Regions from separate parts of the Pseudovibrio sp. FO-BEG1 genome, predicted to be linked through region 2. Evidence: predicted binding sites of a transcription regulator. Region 2 holds the regulator's gene; each other region holds the start of a gene.
The links. The regulator LexA, encoded in region 2, represses DNA repair genes until DNA is damaged. The targets are predictions, from matches to a motif close to TGTTCNNNNTGTGTTCNG.
Positions count from the first base shown of each region.

Region 1: the regulator LexA is predicted to act here: its motif matches at 1,875-1,892, upstream of ruvC (crossover junction endodeoxyribonuclease RuvC).
Region 3: the regulator LexA is predicted to act here: its motif matches at 1,356-1,373, upstream of PSE_RS01840 (YifB family Mg chelatase-like AAA ATPase).
Region 4: the regulator LexA is predicted to act here: its motif matches at 1,854-1,871, upstream of parE (DNA topoisomerase IV subunit B).

Region 1 is NC_016642.1:5,065,458-5,068,575, reverse strand. It holds gene PSE_RS22770 (sulfite exporter TauE/SafE family protein) at 64-825, opposite strand; gene PSE_RS22765 (sulfite exporter TauE/SafE family protein) at 1,013-1,768, opposite strand; gene ruvC (crossover junction endodeoxyribonuclease RuvC) at 1,913-2,413, shown strand; gene ruvA (Holliday junction branch migration protein RuvA) at 2,410-3,024, shown strand; gene ruvB (Holliday junction branch migration DNA helicase RuvB) at 3,024-3,118, shown strand, end outside.
Region 2 is NC_016642.1:3,686,077-3,689,194, forward strand. It holds gene glp (gephyrin-like molybdotransferase Glp) at 1-842, shown strand, start outside; gene lexA (transcriptional repressor LexA) at 1,106-1,828, shown strand; gene PSE_RS16510 (ComEC/Rec2 family competence protein) at 1,724-3,118, opposite strand, start outside.
Region 3 is NC_016642.1:381,707-384,824, reverse strand. It holds gene PSE_RS01850 (YraN family protein) at 1-135, shown strand, start outside; gene gshB (glutathione synthase) at 253-1,227, shown strand; gene PSE_RS01840 (YifB family Mg chelatase-like AAA ATPase) at 1,420-2,946, shown strand; gene PSE_RS01835 (PAS domain-containing hybrid sensor histidine kinase/response regulator) at 3,011-3,118, shown strand, end outside.
Region 4 is NC_016642.1:3,243,412-3,246,529, forward strand. It holds gene parE (DNA topoisomerase IV subunit B) at 1-1,769, opposite strand, end outside; gene PSE_RS14670 (tetratricopeptide repeat protein) at 2,510-3,118, shown strand, end outside.

The DNA of each region.
Region 1 (3,118 bases), 1.4 Mb from region 2:
GCAAGCTGTGCTGTTTGTTTGACGCTTCTTGCGGCTCTTTTTCAGTGCATGTGAACTAGTGGGTCATCTGAGAATTCCATCCAAAATAGGCATGCTTGTGATGGCAGCGCCTAAGATGAGTGTGTAAGCGAGCAGGCGATAAGACTTGCCGCTGGATTTGGAGAAACCTTTGGCTCCCAGATAGATGCTCAGGCCATAGGCCGGGCAGATCAGCAATGAGAGAAGCAGAAGCTCCTGTGTGATCAGGCCGTTCCACCAGAAGGCTGCGAAGGAACCGAAGCTGGTGAAAAAGAAATAGGTGATCAGATTGGCGCGTATAACGCTGACGGGCAGGGGACCTGACATCCAGTAGGTGATGACCGGAGGGCCAGCCAGCTGTGTCATGCCGCCAAGAAGGCCGGAGACAGCGCCAACGCCGAAGGAAGTGCGTTTGTTTGGCGCTTTGGTGTAGCGCCAGCCAGATACCAGAACGGCCAGCAGAACAAGGACAACGCAGGACAGCACCCAGCGCAGAACGTAAGGGTCTGCATTGGTGAGCACCCAGGCGCCGATGGAAACAGTGACGACGGCTCCGCCTGCTGCAGGCAGAACGGTTCTCCAATCGCAGATTTTGGTGGCGGAGACGACCATGGGCAGAGAGATGGTAGCATCGACCAGAAGGAGTGAAGCTGCGGCCAGTTTCGGGTCCATAATGGCGGAGGCAATGGGCATGTAGATCATCGCTGCGCCGAAGCCTGCAAAGCCACGTGTCAACCCGGCGAGCGCTATGGTTGCGCACACCATCAAGAAGGCCGGGGATTCGAGTCCTGCGACGTCTGGGAGCATCTATGCCTCTGCTGAGAAGGTCGGTTTAAGGCTTCCTAGTTGTGCGGACTATAAATTACGAACGCACCTTCCTCCAATCAGGACGAATGGCCGAATTGTCGAGAATTTCTCAATTACCTTTGTCTGGAGCCTCTTATTCTCGCTTAAGCCTTGGGAAACTGCGGAAAAATAGTTGAGGCGGTTACAGCTACAGATCGTGGAAGAATGGCAGTGAAACGACTGCTGCGAGGAAGATGATGCCCTTGGCTGCCCATTTGAAATAGGTTGGCGGTGCTTTGTTGAAGGCTTTCGCACCAAACATCAAGCAGCCTAGGTAGATGGGGCCAGTGATGAGCAGGACGGGAATGAGCTCTTTCGTAAACAGGCCGTTGTACGCATAGGAGGCATAGGCAGAGGCATCGGCAATCGCGATAAACACGATCATGTTGGCGCGGATGATGTTCTGCGGATGGGGGCCGGTTGCCCAAAGTGTGTAGATGGGAATGGAGGGCATCTGGCTGAAGCCGCCAAGCAGGCCTGATAGCGCCCCAACGCCGAGGTTTTGATTGCGTGTGGGTTCTTCTGAGTAGGTCCAGTTGGACATGAGCACTGCCAGAAGTGCGAAGACAACAATAGAGATGCCCCAATGCAAGACGATGGGCGGTGCGTTGGCGAGGATCCATGCACCGACGGAGACGGCGAGGATTGCACCGATTGCAGCAGGCAGGACGCTTTTCCATCGGCACAGCTTGGTTGCCGGGAAGATAAGAGGCAGGGCAATGAGGGTATCGAGAATGAGAAGTGTGGCTGCGGCGAGCTTTGGCCCGATGACCAGAGCGGCCAGAGGTATCCAGACCATGCCTGACCCAAAGCCTGCGAACCCGCGCATCAAACCTGCCAAAAGGATGGCCCCTGCGACCAGAGACAACTGTAAGGCTGAGTGTGCGTAGAGGGCTTCAATCATTGCGGGTCCTAAATAAGAACTCACGCAGGAACGCGTGGATTACTCCTGAAATTTTGCGGATTAAGCCTCTGGTTTTCGTTAGCGGCTAGCGTCTTCGGAGATTTTTCGTTACCGGTTTGTTCTATGGATCATTCAATTCGAATCATGGGTGTTGACCCTGGTCTCAGGAACACCGGTTGGGGCATTATTGATGCCAAAGGTAATCGCGTCAGCTTTATTGCCAGCGGCACGATACAATCCAACAACAAGTACTCTCTCGCAGAACGACTCAAGCAGTTGTACACCGGCTTGCAGGAGGTGATTGAACGTTATGATCCGGCAGAAGCTGCTGTTGAGAATACGTTCGTGAACAAGGATGCAGGGGCGACCCTAAAACTGGGACAGGCGAGGGGCATCGCTCTGCTCGTGCCATCTCTGCACAATCTCGTGGTTTCAGAATATGCTCCCAACCTGGTGAAAAAGACCGTGGTTGGAACAGGGCATGCAGAAAAAGAACAAATCCGTATGATGGTGAAGGTGTTGATGCCGAAGGCGACGTTTAATTCGGACGACGCGGCAGATGCACTGGCGATTGCAATCTGCCATAGTCATCACAGGGGTAGTGTAACGGGCCGTCTGGCCGCAGCGGAGGCGCTTTTGAAATGATCGGGAAACTCAAGGGTGTCGTCGATAGTTACGGCGATGATTTCGTGCTGCTGGATGTGCAGGGCGTTTGCTATCAGGTGCATTGCCCTTCTCGCGTGTTGCAGCAGTTGCCGCGTGTGGGCGAAGCTGCTGTGCTGGCCATTGAGACCATGGTGCGTGAAGACATGATCAAGCTGTTTGGCTTTGCCGAGGACAGCGAGCGTGAATGGTTCCGTATTCTCATGACCGTTCAGGGTGTTGGTGCCAAGGTTGCGCTGGGCATTCTGGGCATCATGAAAGCCTCTGAAGTGGCGAACGCGATTGCGCTGGGCGATAAGACTGCGATTACGCGCGCACCGGGTGTTGGCAAGCGTGTGGCTGAGCGTATTGTGACCGAACTGAAAGACAAGGCACCGGCCTTTGCTTCTGTTGAGGATGACACGATCGCGGTTTCCCAGAGTGTTGCAGAGAATGTGGCCTCTCGTCCGGTGGCGGATGCGGTGTCTGCACTCTCCAACCTCGGTTACCAGCCAGCTCAGGCCTCTGCTGCTGTGGCAGCTGCTGTGAAAACTGCGGGTGAGGATGCGAGTGCTGAAAAACTTATTCGCCTTGGCCTTAAGGAACTTGCGTAATGATTGAGGGTGAGGATCGCCTTGTTACTCCGGAAATCCGGGGCGATGAAATTGATAGCGGAATGCGTCCGCAGACGCTGGATGACTTTACGGG
Region 2 (3,118 bases):
GCGTAACTGTTGGCAAGTTCATCCGCCCTGCCGGACTGGACTTCCAAGAAGGCCAGATCCTCCTCAAAGCAGGCGCCCCACTCGGCTTCCGCGAGCTTTCCCTTGCAGGCGCGATGAACCACGCGAGCTTGCCAGTGCGCAAGAAGCCGGTTGTCGCAATCCTCGCAAACGGAGACGAGCTTGTTGAGCCAGGCCAGACACCGGGCCCGAATCAAATCATCGCTTCCAATCAGGTCGGCATCGCAGAGTTTGTGAAAAACTGCGGCGGTATCCCAATGATGCTGGGCATTGCCCCGGACCAGCCTGAAGAAATCACAGCTCGCGTCAAGCAGGCAATTGAGGCCAAAGCCGATGTTCTAGTCACGCTCGGCGGCGCATCTGTTGGCGACCACGACCTCATTCAGGACGTGCTCGGAGCAGAAGGCATGGAGCTTGGTTTCTGGCGCATCGCCATGCGTCCGGGCAAACCACTCATGGCAGGCGCTCTTGGACCAATGAAAGTCCTCGGCCTGCCGGGCAATCCGGTTTCAAGTCTTGTCTGCGCCCTCCTCTTCCTTGGGCCTCTCCTCGACAAAATGCTGGGGCGCTCAGTACCTTTGGCAAATCAAGGCGTTACCAAAGCCACGCTGACCGCTGACCTGCCTGCAAACGACCTGCGTCAGGACTACCTGCGCGCCAGCCTGAGCACCGACGCGCAAGGCAACCTGACAACCGAGCCGTTTGGTAAGCAGGATTCCTCAATGCTTGCGCTTCTCACCAAAGCAGACGCTCTGATTGTTCGCCCGCCACACGCACCGGCTGCATCAGCAGGCGAAAAAGTTGAACTTCTCAAGCTACGCTAAATCCGCAAGACGAGAGTGGACAACCCCTGTCCACTCACCCATCAAAATCCAATTCCCCCAGTTCTAGCAGGGCTTAAACGCAACAAACCCATTGCAGAACACAATGAGAACAGGTAGAGTACGTTCGTGTTTTGTCCTCCCAATCGCAGAAGTTGAAGTCTTTCAGCTTGTTGGGAATGCAAATCAACGAATGGTCATCTTCGGAACCGGAGAGTATGGCTGCTCACTTTCAATCTGCGCTTAGGAGCGAACGGGGATAAAAGATGCTTACACAGAAGCAACACGAGCTTTTGATGTTCATCCATCAACGCTTGAAGGAAGCAGGTGTTCCACCCTCCTTCGATGAGATGAAGGACGCGCTGGACCTCCGTTCCAAATCCGGCATTCACCGGCTGATCACAGCTCTGGAAGAGCGCGGCTTCATTCGCCGCCTGCCAAATAGAGCCCGTGCGCTGGAAATCCTCAAGCTGCCAGAATCCATCGCGCCAGGCCTGAAGCCTGCGGCCAAGGAAAAGGGCTTTGCTCCAGAGGTTATCGAAGGCTCGCTGAGCAAGAAGGTCGCCACACCACCTCCACCGCGGACGCCTTCCCCTGACGAAGTGCCGACGCTGGAAATTCCGGTGATGGGCCGCATTGCAGCGGGTGTACCGATCGAAGCAATCCAGCACCAGAGCCATTCCATTGCAATGCCTGCAGATCTGATGGGCCGCGGCGAACACTATGCGCTGGAAGTCAAAGGCGACTCCATGATCGACGCTGGCATCTTTGACGGGGATACAGTGCTGATTAAACGCGGCGACACCGCGGATAACGGCGAAATCGTTGTGGCGCTGATCGATGATGAGGAAGCAACTCTGAAGCGCCTGCGCAAAAAAGGTGCTTCAGTCGCGCTTGAAGCGGCCAACCCCGCCTACGAAACTCGCATCTTCGGCCCGGGGCGCGTCCGCATTCAGGGCAAGATGATTGCGCTCTTCCGCCGCTATTAACGCACTGGTTGTTATAGGCAATTTAGGATTCCAAGGTCTGCGCTGAGCATCATATGCCCAGCGCACTTTTTTTATTTTATGCCCGTTTCCCGCTTGAACTGACAACCAGATGTAAACCGAGCCTCGTTCTCCAAAAACCTTTTGATCCAAAACCAGCTCAGCATTGCAGCTGGAAGGGGCCTGAGCTTGGGTGACGATGATGGATGCCAGCTGACAATCAGCCTCCAGAGCGCCCTCCACCTTCGACTGCGCCAGAAGGACTGACGGCTTTTGCTCCCTTCCTCCGCCCATCGCTCCGTGCGGGTATAACGCCAACACACAGCCCTCCTCATCACAGGAACGATCTGTTGCCCGCGTTTTATGCTCCTTAAAGGAGTTCGCAGAGTATCCCCCTGCCCGCAGTAGGCTGTCAGCAGCAAATGACATACGCGAGGATGTCAGGCGGAAGGACCCGCCCTCGCCATAAAACCCGATATGCTTACCTGCATCGGCAATCATCACATCAGGTGGCCGTTCCACCACAAAGCCCATAAGGCCTGCTGCAAACGCTGGCACAGAAAGCCATTTCAGGCGTAAGGGCATGATGCAGAGTGTGATACTCGCAAGGATCACCAGCAGATAACCTGAGACACTGGCAACTCCCAGATTGGTGAGCCCGTCGCTCAATGCGCTCACCCAGTAGGCGGCCTTCAGCACCAGAGATAATCCCACCTCCATACCCTGCAGAAAGAACGTATCAGCGCCAAGTGGGATCGTGAGCAGGGCAAGCAGACCAAGGGGCATAACCACAAAGGTCACCAGCGGCATGGCCAGCACATTACCAACCACCCCATAGGGTGCGATCTGCTCAAAGTGCAATGCAGCAATTGGAGCGGTGGCAGCGCCTGCGATCAGGGAGGTCATTGCGCAGGCAAAAAGCCACTTTGCGGGTTTTCTGAGAGTGCGCAAAACGCCTGTTTTCCCTTTTAAAACATAAGCTTCACGGTCATCCCGAAGCCAGTCCTTGCCAAAGGAGTAAGCTGACAGCAAAGCAAGGACGGCGATGAAGGACATCTGAAAGCCCGGGGATAAGACCTCCTCCGGGCGCAGGCTTAAAAGGAGGAGACAGGCGAGAGCAAGTCCGCGCAGGCTGAACGCGCGGCGACCAAGCAACCCGGCGCATAAGATCAGCACAGCCATCAGATAGGCCCGCTGCGTGGCGACAGAAGCCCCTGACAAACCAAGATAAACCGTTGCCGCAATCAACGCGGCAATGCTGGCGTAAACGTGGATATGTCCCTTCAAGGCAAG
Region 3 (3,118 bases), 2.2 Mb from region 2:
GCCAATGCCGCGCGGGAATGGGTTTCTCACCACCATGAAGTGGTGGGAAAAACCTTGAGATTTGATGCGGTTATTCTGCCAAAGCACGGGGAAGCCCAGCATTTTCCTAATCTTTTCGAAGCTGAAATTTTTTAGGAAACAAATATTTTATCGCAAAAATGTAGACAAATTGCTTTCTGACCCACATATCTGCGGCTAACATCCATTATTATTTACGTGGATTTCTACCCCTGCGTTATTTTAGGAGTGCCTATGCCCCAAGCAGCTACTTCTGGTGCCAAGCGGCCGCTTAAAGTCGCGGTTCAGATGGACCACATCTCCACCATCAACATTGCAGGCGACAGTGCTTTTGCCCTGATGCTGGAAGCGCAGGATCGTGGTTACGAACTGTATCATTACACTCCGGAGCGGCTGGCGCTTTGGGGTGAAAAGGTGATGTGCCGCGTTGAACCAGTGACGGTGCGCGATGAAGCTGGCAACCACTTCAGCTTTGGTGAACCACAGCGCGTTGATATGTCCGAAATGGACGTGGTGCTGATGCGTCAGGATCCTCCGTTCGATCTGGCTTACATTGCAGCAACCCACATTCTCGAGAAGCTCTCGAAGACAACGCTTGTGGTGAACGATCCGATTTCCGTGCGCAATGCGCCTGAAAAGCTGTTTGTGACCCAGTTCGCTGATCTGATGCCGCCAACACTGATCACCCATGATCGCGAAGAAATCGATGCATTCCGCGAAGAACATGGCGATATCGTCATGAAACCGCTGTTTGGCCATGGCGGTGCTGCGGTGTTCCGCGTGACACAAGACGATCTGAACTATGGGTCCCTCTACGATTTCTTCTCCGTGACTTTCCGCGAGCCATGGGTCATTCAGAAATTCCTGCCAAATGTAAAGCACGGTGATAAGCGCATTCTGCTGGTGGATGGTGAGTTTGCAGGTGCAGTGAACCGTGTGCCTGCTGAAGGCGATCTGCGCTCCAATATGGTTCGTGGTGGCTCTCCGAAGGACAGCGATCTGACAGAGCGAGAAAGAGAAATCTGTGCTCGCCTTGGGCCAACGCTGAAGGAGCAGGGCCTCATCCTCGTTGGTATCGACGTGATTGACGGAAACCTCACCGAGATCAACGTGACAGCACCGACGGGTATTCGCGCCATTCAGAAACTTGGCGGCCCTGATGTAGCGGCCCGGGTTTGGGATGTGCTGGAAAGAAAGCTGGAAAGCTAAACAAGATCAAGGCTCTGTTTCACGACAGGGCCTTTTCATTTTTATTGGATCAGCCGTTTCTTTAACTCAAGAAATTACCTGAAGCTTTTAAAGGAAGCTTTCGTATTTCTGAGTATTCAAGGCTTGTGTGTTTCCCCTTCGTTCCTGCTTAATTACTGCAATTCTGATAAATTGTGGCTGCAGGAGTGTCTGGTGTTTTCTCGCATCTCTACCGTTTCCTTTCAGGGCGTCGATGCTGCCAATGTTGATGTGCAGGTGCAGATCAGCCCCGGCTCTGTCTACTTCACTCTCGTTGGACTGCCAGATAAAGCAATTGCAGAAAGCAAGGAACGGGTACGCTCCGCACTCATTGCCTCGGGATTGGCGCTACCAGCCAAGCGCGTGACGGTGAACCTTGCGCCGGCAGACCTTCCCAAGGAAGGCTCCCACTACGACCTGCCGATTGCTCTGGGACTTCTGGTGGCCATGGGAGCTCTGCCTGCTGAGGCGGTAGAAGGCTTTGTTGTTATTGGCGAACTTGCGCTGGATGGCAGTATCTCCCACGTCAACGGGGCTCTGCCAGCCGCAATCGCAGCTGTTGCCAATGAGAAGGGATTGATTTGTCCGGCAAGTTGCGGATCAGAGGCTGCATGGGCCGATGAAAACCTGAAGATCATCGCAGCAAACTCACTGGTTCAGCTTTATCGTGCTCTCAAAGGGGAGATTACACTATCCGATCCGAAACCGCGCAGTTCACCACTTGCCGCTGGTTCTTTGGACCTTGCAGATATTCGTGGGCAAGAGACTGCAAAACGTGCTTTGGAGATTGCTGCCGCAGGCTCTCATAACTTGCTGATGGTTGGGCCCCCAGGTTCCGGGAAAACCTTATTGGCCAGTAGATTGCCTTCGTTGCTCCCACCGCTTTCTGCTCGTGAGCTGCTGGAAGTTTCTATGATCGCTTCGATTTCAGGAGAGCTGGAAGATGGCGCTTTAAGCAATCAACGCCCTTTCAGAGCCCCACATCATTCAGCTTCCATGGCTTCTCTGGTGGGTGGAGGGATAAAAGCCAAGCCCGGTGAAGTCTCGTTGGCTCACAACGGCGTTCTGTTTTTGGATGAGCTGCCGGAGTTTGACAGCTCCGTTCTGGATAGCCTTCGGCAACCAATCGAGAACGGAGTGGCAACGATAGTGCGCGCTAACTACCGCGTCAGCTACCCATCTAAAGTTCAGGTGGTTGCAGCAATGAATCCATGTCGTTGCGGTTATGCTGGCGAGCCCGGGCATACCTGCCGACGAGGAGATAAATGCGCCAGTTCCTATCAGTCACGCGTATCTGGACCTTTCCTTGACCGCATGGATTTGCAGCTGCACGTGCCAGCAGTTTCAGCAAAGGACCTGATCAGTCCAACAACTTCGGAAAGCTCCGAGACTGTGGGCCAGCGCGTGGCAAGAGCGCGAGCAATTCAGCAGGCACGTTATGCATCGCTGGGACTGGACATAACGGTAAACGCTCATGCAAGTGCACGGATCATCGAACAGATTGTTGCACTTGATAATGGCAGTAAGGAGTTGATTGAGCAGGCTTCCATTCAGTTTGGACTGTCTGCGAGAGGCTATCATCGCGTTTTAAAACTCTCTCGCACAATCGCAGATATGGATGGCTCGGATAAGGTGCAAAGGATTCACCTAGCTGAAGCGCTGAGTTTCAAGCGCTCTTCGGCCTATTTGGCGGCAGCATAATCTGTTATATCCTACCAATTGAATTTTACTGATTTTCCGAAATAATTCGGCTGGAGCAAAAGCAGTGTTGAAGCGGAGACTAAAAACCGAGGAGAGCACCCACGTTGTTACTCAGGCTCGCGTGTCTCTTATCAAGCAAACAGAAGTCTCAGAGCAGTCCTCGTTTATTCTC
Region 4 (3,118 bases), 440 kb from region 2:
ACAGCCAGATAAAGGTGCCCGTTGTTGATCAGATCAGGCATCTCTTTATAGAAGAAGGTAATCAGAAGCGCCGCAATGTGCGCACCATCCACGTCCGCATCGGTCATGATCACGATGCGCTCATAACGCAGATCTTTGTCGTCGTAGTTGGAACGCGTGCCACACCCCAGCGCCTGAATAAGATCAGAAAGCAACTGGTTGGCCACGAGCTTGTCACGACCAGCGTTGGCAACGTTCAGGATCTTACCACGCAGTGGCAGAACAGCCTGCGTTGAACGGTTACGAGCCTGCTTTGCTGAGCCACCCGCTGAGTCACCCTCCACGATGAACAGTTCTGTGCCATCAGACTTGCTGGTGGAACAATCCGCCAGTTTACCCGGCAAACGCAGACGGCGAACAGCAGTCTTACGGGCAACGTCTTTTTCCTGACGACGCTTCAGACGCTCTTCCGCACGATCAATCACCCATTCCAGCAGTTTGTTGGCCTGGTTCGGGGAAGCCGTCAGCCAGTGATCAAAGGCATCACGAACAGCGTTTTCAGCAATACGGGTCGCTTCGTTGGTTGCCAGCTTGTCTTTTGTCTGACCAACAAACTCAGGCTCACGCACAAACACAGAAAGCATACCAGCAGCGGACGTCAGAACGTCATCACCGGTAATAATGGAGGCTTTCTTGTTACCGATCAGCTCACCATAAGCTTTCAGGCCGCGGAGCAGGGCATAACGAAGACCGGTTTCGTGTGTGCCACCTTCCGGAGTTGGAACGGTGTTACAGTATGAATTGACGAACCCATCGCCTGCAAACCACGCAACAGCCCACTCAACAGCGCCATGTTTACCAGTTGCCTGTGTGCGGCCAGCAAAGACCTCATCCGTCACGCGACGCTCTTTGCCCAACGCTTCTTCCAGATAATCCTTCAGGCCGCCCGGGAAGTGGAAGGTTGCACTCTCAGGGACACCATTGGCTTCATCAGCTAGAGACTTGGCACAGCGCCAGCGAATCTCAACACCGCCAAACAGATAGGCCTTGGAACGCGCCATCTTCATCAGGCGGGCAGGCTTGAACTTCAGTGCTTTGCCAAAGATCTCTGCATCCGGCTTGAAGCGCACCATGGTGCCGCGGCGATTATGAACATCGCCAACCAGCTCAAGGCCGCCATCAGCAAGGCCACGGCGGAACGTCTGGCGATAAAGTTTCCGGTTACGGGCAACCTCAACCACCAGCTCTTCAGAGAGCGCGTTCACAACGGAAATACCCACGCCGTGCAAACCACCGGAGGTCTCGTAGACTTTACTGTCAAACTTACCACCAGCGTGCAGGGTCGTCATAATGACTTCCAGTGCAGACTTGTCTTTATATTTAGGGTGCGGATCAATCGGGATACCGCGACCGTTATCTGTAATGGTCAGATAGCCATCTTCACTTAAGGAGACATCAATCCAGCTGGCGTGGCCTGCAACGGCCTCATCCATGGAGTTGTCAATCACTTCAGCAAACAGATGGTGCAGCGCTTTTTCATCCGTACCGCCAATATACATGCCCGGACGGCGACGGACTGGTTCCAGTCCTTCAAGCACCTCAATGTCGGCAGCAGTATATTCCGCATCACCTGCAGCAGGGGGAGGAGTCCGGCCTGCGCTGGATGATTTGGCAGGGGAGGACGGTGCGCTTGCTGCTGGTGTTTGTTTCTTCTCAGTGCTGCCAGAAGAGGATGTCAGCTCATCCATGCTTTTGGTAACATCTGCAAACAGATCATCAGGCGTGCTCATCGTACCTCTTTGGTCTTGCGCTCAGTAGTCTCGAATCAAACGGCAGTTTTGCAGGACTGAGAGAAAAGGGCAAAGATCTGCCGGAGTTCTACTCTTGTTCCTTGTGGGTAAGCGCCAGATATACGCTTTTTCGCTTACCTGATTGTGCCGAGCCCCACCTTTAGCGGGCATCTGACAGCCATATGCGCCATTCGCGGCGAAAATACAAATGGCATTTCTGATTACCCTATGGCCTGTGGTCAAAACTTTACACCGCGCATACACAATACAGTAGCGTCATGTGCTGTAGATTGTTGCGAGCTTGCAACATGAAATTACGCTGACCGGAATGGTCGAAACTGACACTGGTTCGCTAAAGGCAAATTGGATAGTTTGCCTTGTCCATGTTTGAGAGGTGGTCGAACTGTGTAGGTTTTTTGTCAATCAGATTGAAAGCTAGGCATTTGTAAGATCATTTGTGACAATTTGAAGATATGTCGCCTTTGGAAACAAAATTGACATTTTTTCCTTTCATAGCCTGAACCTACAACGACGGCATGAAAACATGAGAAGTCAGAACCGTTGATCATTCGATAGCGGTCAAGTGAGGCACTTTGAAAAAAGCATTGTTTAAAGATGGAATGGTGACGCACCGCGCTGCGTTTACGCGTCTTATAACAAGCTTGAGCTGTGTCTCGGTTCTCACGTTCGCTGCAATTGGAAATGTTTACGCGCTCGATTCAAATAAGAGTGCCGACGCTATGGCCGCCGTCAACCAGATGGCAAACGTCACACCTCAGCAGGCTCTGAAGGAAGGGGCCCGCGCTTATTACTCCGGTGAAAAAGACAAGGCACTTTCTCCGCTCCGCTACGCAGCTGAAAACGGGCAGGCCATGGCCGCCTGGAAGCTCGGCAGAATGTACGCGCAGGGAGATGGTGTGCCAGAAGATGATCTTCAGGCATTCCAGTACTTTTCTCAGGTCGTACGCGAATACTCTTCTGATGGTCCAAACGCGCGCTCCGCTCCTTTCGTGGCAAGCGCACTCGTTGAACTGGGCCGCTACTTCCTGACAGGCATTGGCGATACCCCAGTCAAGCAGAACACCTATAAGGCACGTGAGGTCTTCACCTACGCCGCGTCTTACTTCGGTGATGCAGACGCACAGTACAATCTCGGCCTTATGTATCTGGATGACAAACTTCCCGATCATGACCGCCGTCTCGCGGCGCGTTGGCTCAAACTGGCTGCGGTAAAAGGACATGTGGGCGCACAGGCTAAATTCGGCGAACTTCTTTATTTTACAGAAGAACTCACCACAGCACGCATAACCGGTCTGAAGTGGATGACTTTGGCGCGCAGGCAGATTGTC